Regions from separate parts of the Shewanella sp. 10N.286.51.B7 genome, predicted to be linked through region 2. Evidence: riboswitches for the same ligand, from Rfam matches in the RefSeq annotation. Region 2 holds a riboswitch; the other holds the start of a gene.
The links. Region 2 has a riboswitch for cobalamin ahead of BCU84_RS00355 (ABC transporter ATP-binding protein). Riboswitches for the same ligand answer to the same signal wherever they lie in the genome.

Region 1: it holds a riboswitch for cobalamin, as region 2 does, so the genes downstream of both, BCU84_RS15285 (TonB-dependent receptor) here and BCU84_RS00355 (ABC transporter ATP-binding protein) in region 2, are expected to answer to the same signal.

What each region holds. Positions count from the first base shown of each region.
Region 1 is NZ_MCUF01000056.1:51,730-53,938, reverse strand. It holds gene BCU84_RS15290 (hypothetical protein) at 1-486, shown strand, start outside; cobalamin riboswitch at 730-968, shown strand; gene BCU84_RS15285 (TonB-dependent receptor) at 1,107-2,209, shown strand, end outside.
Region 2 is NZ_MCUF01000002.1:23,644-25,852, forward strand. It holds gene BCU84_RS00350 (histidine phosphatase family protein) at 1-573, shown strand, start outside; cobalamin riboswitch at 723-917, shown strand; gene BCU84_RS00355 (ABC transporter ATP-binding protein) at 1,052-1,882, shown strand; gene BCU84_RS00360 (iron ABC transporter permease) at 1,879-2,209, shown strand, end outside.

The sequences.
Region 1 (2,209 bases), on a different contig from region 2:
TTTGAGCTGCCTGTCGGTTGGAAAATGGCCTTTAATTCAGAAAAAGGCAATATGTATAAAGCTGAGTTTGTTCCTGCCGGTGAATCCCTCAATGATTGGTCTGCTTTATTCTGTATTCAAGGATTTGAAGGGTTGGCAACCGATATTGATAGCACTCAATTTCTTAATCGTTTTGCTGATACCTATAAAGATTCTTGCCAAGGCAGTGTGACGTATGAACAGCTTGGTACGACGCAAATTGGTGGCAAAGAAGCCGTTCACGGCATTATCGGCTGTACCAATATGAAGAATATGTATGGCGGTGCGACTGCGAGAACTCGTCAGGGTGAAATTGGCTATTATGCGGTATTAAAAGATACAGAAGATTTGTATCTGCTACATAAATCGATGAGAGGGGAAGTATTTAATGAATCTAACCCGCCACTTAATGGCTCAAATCATCGTGATTTTATTTCTAAAATGCTGCAACTTAAATTTCAGCGTTAAGCACTCGATATAGAGACTATTCTAAGTCGTGCTCTGTTTTATTATTTAAGCCATTCCCCTAGCGCAGGTCTCATTGCGACACCTTCATATTATTCAACCCTTATAACTAAGCGTTGAATAATATGAATGATCTTCATTCTTTATATTAAAAAGTAACTTTAACCAGTTATAATGCTGCCAATTGTTATATGGACTTGCATTTAAGCAAACATAACAATGTTATATGACCTCAATGAGAGTTATTTATAGTCAATTTTTTGTGGTGCCTATCGGCGTTTATCAATAGATAAGCAGCTAAGGGATAATCGGGAAACTAGTGAAAATCTAGTGCTGCCCCCGCAACGGTAATGGTGAGATCTGAGTGCGTAAGCTTGTTTGCTGATAATTAACCAGCAAAAGCGACGTTAAAAATTCAGCTTCGTTTGTCATGATACATGGCATCAACCTGAGTCCGGAGACCGGCCCAAAAAATGATTTTGAGATTTCGGTGGGCAGATCTCGAAATGTAGCCTTTTTTCGTCATTGTGAATGCTATAGCGCTTATGCGTGCTATTGGGATCACAAGATGCTTTATGCTGCGGCAACTATGCCCCATTTTTCCTTTTAGGAGTTAAAGGTAAATGGGTACTAATCCAACAAAAATCGCAACAGCACTTAGCTTAGTATTAAGCTTTTCAGCTGCCTCTATTGCTTCAATGTCTCTTGCTACATCAGCTTATGCTGAAACGACTGACAAGATTAAACCAGACGAAACCATTGTGGTTATTGGTCGTTCAGAGGCTGCACCTATAAATATTGCCGCAAACGTCAATGTTATTGATGCTGCAGAAATCGCAATGAGCGGTGCAACAGACTTAATTACACTTCTACGCAATCATAGCGGCATTCAAGTTGCAGATAACGGCTCTGGTGCTAGTTTTTCTATGCGCGGTTTTACAGCCTCACAAGCAGCAAACAATACATTGATACTTGTGGATGGTCGTCGTTTAAATAATATTGATATTGCCAGCCCAAGTATTAGTTCTGTGCCTTTAAACCAAATAGAGCGAGTTGAAATCCTATCGGGTAGTGCCGGTGTTTTATATGGAGATCAAGCCGTAGGCGGTGTTATTAACATTATTACTAAAGCCCCTAACGGTACCGGTGGTGGAGTGCAGCTTTCTGGCGGAAGCTTTAATACTTATGAAGCGAAAGGGGATATTGCTGGCGCAATAAATGATGATTGGCGTTATTTTTTATCTGGCAGCTATAACCAGTCTGACAATTATCGCCATAACAATGAAAGCGACACGGGGTCAATTTTAGGTCGGCTTCAATATCAAACAGCCACTCAAGACTTTTTTATTGAAGGCAGCTATTACGATGATAATCGTTTAGTACCAGGGGCAATAAGTGAAGATGAATTTAACGATGATCCTCGCGCCTCAAATAATAATGACAGTCAATATACACATGAAATGACGACCTCGGTACGTTCTGGTTATCAACATCAGTTAAACGAACAATGGGCAGTTAATGCTGAGGCAAGCTATACCGATACGTTAAGTACAGGCAACATTTGGAGTCCTAGTCGTAACTTGCGCAGTCAATTTAGCTTTTTGCCAAAAGCGGTAGCCAAGTATCAACTCGAAAATGGCGAAATGTCATTAGTAACAGGGTTAGACTTACTTATTGGTGAAGCTGACTTTACCTCTATGGGCCGCAGTAACAAACAAACCCAATA
Region 2 (2,209 bases):
GAAGTAATACAGATGCCGCAATTTCAAGAAGTAGATTTTGGTGATTGGGATGGGCAAACGTTTGATGCTTTATACCAACATGACGGCCAAGCTGTAGATAGCTATTGGACTAACCCTTGGCTGCATACACCACCTAATGGCGAAACGATGCTTGAGTTTGAAGCTAGAGTCACTAATGGACTTGCCGAGGTGTCTGGTCAACTTGCGGCTCAGTTATCAAGTTTGAAGCAATTAAATGAACAAGTTTCAGTTGAATCAAGCCTTGCTTCAGCGCCTGATACTGACTTTGATAATGGCACTGCTACTGAGAATGAGAAAGCGACAGCTTTGATTGTCACCCATGGCGGCGTGATCCGCTGCATCATGAGTCATATTTTAGGGCTTGATCAATGCGCTGGTTTGTATTCACAGCTGGCGATAGATTACGGCGCCACAGTGGTGATTGATGTTTATTGGCCAGAACTGGCAGTAACTAAACAGTCAGTTAACAGTGCTTCTGAAATTGAATCGACGCATTCAATGACAAGACCTGCGGCCAGTAAACCCGTCTACCGATTACATTGGCCGAGTTAAACTAATTACCTGTAAAACTTGAGCAACTAAATCACTAAAAGATTATCGTTAAAAGGTCATAAACTCGGTGAGATATATCGTACAATAGTGCGAGAACAGTTTAACCGCTTGCAAGCCAAGCACTTAATAATCACTGTTTGTTTAAAATGTAATAACGTTAATTTACTGCTTTGTCGTTAGTAAAACTCGATAGCCAGTAAATGAATAGGGAATCATGGCATTCATAAGTTACTTATGATGATTAGCATGAACTGTACCCGCAACTGTGATGTGGCATTAAATAGCAAGCTAGCTTGTTCGTTTGCCCACTAAGTCAGATACCTAGCGTTATTTTCTTTGCTGTTTAACAGCGTTATGCAACCTAAGCGGGTGACTTAGGCGGAGTGTTAATGTTATTTATTCGTTCATTTTCCTTATCAGGTATTAATGCATTTTTTATCGCTAGCGCTGTAGGCGTTATCGCTAAGGCGACAAAGATATGAGTGCAGATATCCCTTCAGCGTTAAACGTTGAACTCCTCAGTTGGTCTGCTGATGATAACCAGATCCTTTCTCGCGTCAGCTTTAGTCAAAATCAGGGAGAAATGCTTGGACTGATTGGCCCCAATGGCGCTGGTAAGTCGAGCTTACTGCGTTGTCTCTATCGTTATATCACCCCAGAGCAAGGCAATGTGAAGCTTTTTGGCCGTAACATTAATGGCTTTAGCCAAAAGCAACTGGCGACTCAAGTGGCAGTCGTTCAGCAAGAAACTCCGCACTATTTTGAAATGACCACAGAGCAAATTGTCGCAATGGGGTTAACGCCCCATAAAGGCTTGTTTGAAAGTGATTCTCTGTCGGATAAACAAGATATTGCCGATGCACTTACCAAAGTTGGTTTGCAATTAAAGGCCAAGCAGCAATATGAGCAGTTATCAGGTGGCGAAAAACAACGGGCATTAATTGCCCGTGCGATTGTGCAAAAACCTCAGCTGCTGATTCTTGATGAACCGACCAATCATTTAGATATTCGTTATCAAATCCAAATTTTAGAGCTAGTTAGGCAACTTGGGATCAGTGTGATTGCTTCTATTCATGATTTGAATTTAGCCAGTGCTGTGTGCGATCGCTTAATACTGTTAAATGCAGGCAAGTGCATTGCGCAAGGTTTACCAGATGAAGTGTTAACTGAAGCCATTATTGGTGATGTATTCGGGGTATGTTGCCAAGTGTCCAAACACCCTCAACACGGCAAGCCTTTGATTACCTATTTTTATGGCTATCAAAGTGGTGGTCATAGTAAAGATGATGAAGCAGAGGCAAGTTTATGACCCTAGCTGCATCATCGATGAAATATAAGCTATTAATTTTTGCAACCGCATTATTAACCCTAATGACACCGATTGCAGCATCAAGCTTTGGCGCTGCAAACATTAGTTTTGAGCAAGTACTTGGCTTATTTACCTCACCGTTTTTGGGCGCTGACGCTGACAGCGCTAATGCCTTAACGCAACGAATTGTGTTTGAGTTACGTTTACCTCGAATTGCATTAGCCTTTATTGCTGGCGCAGGTTTAGCGCTCGCGGGCAGTGTGTTGCAAACTGTCACGCGAAATCCGTTAGCAGATCCCTATTTATTTGGTATAAGTTCTGGAGCCT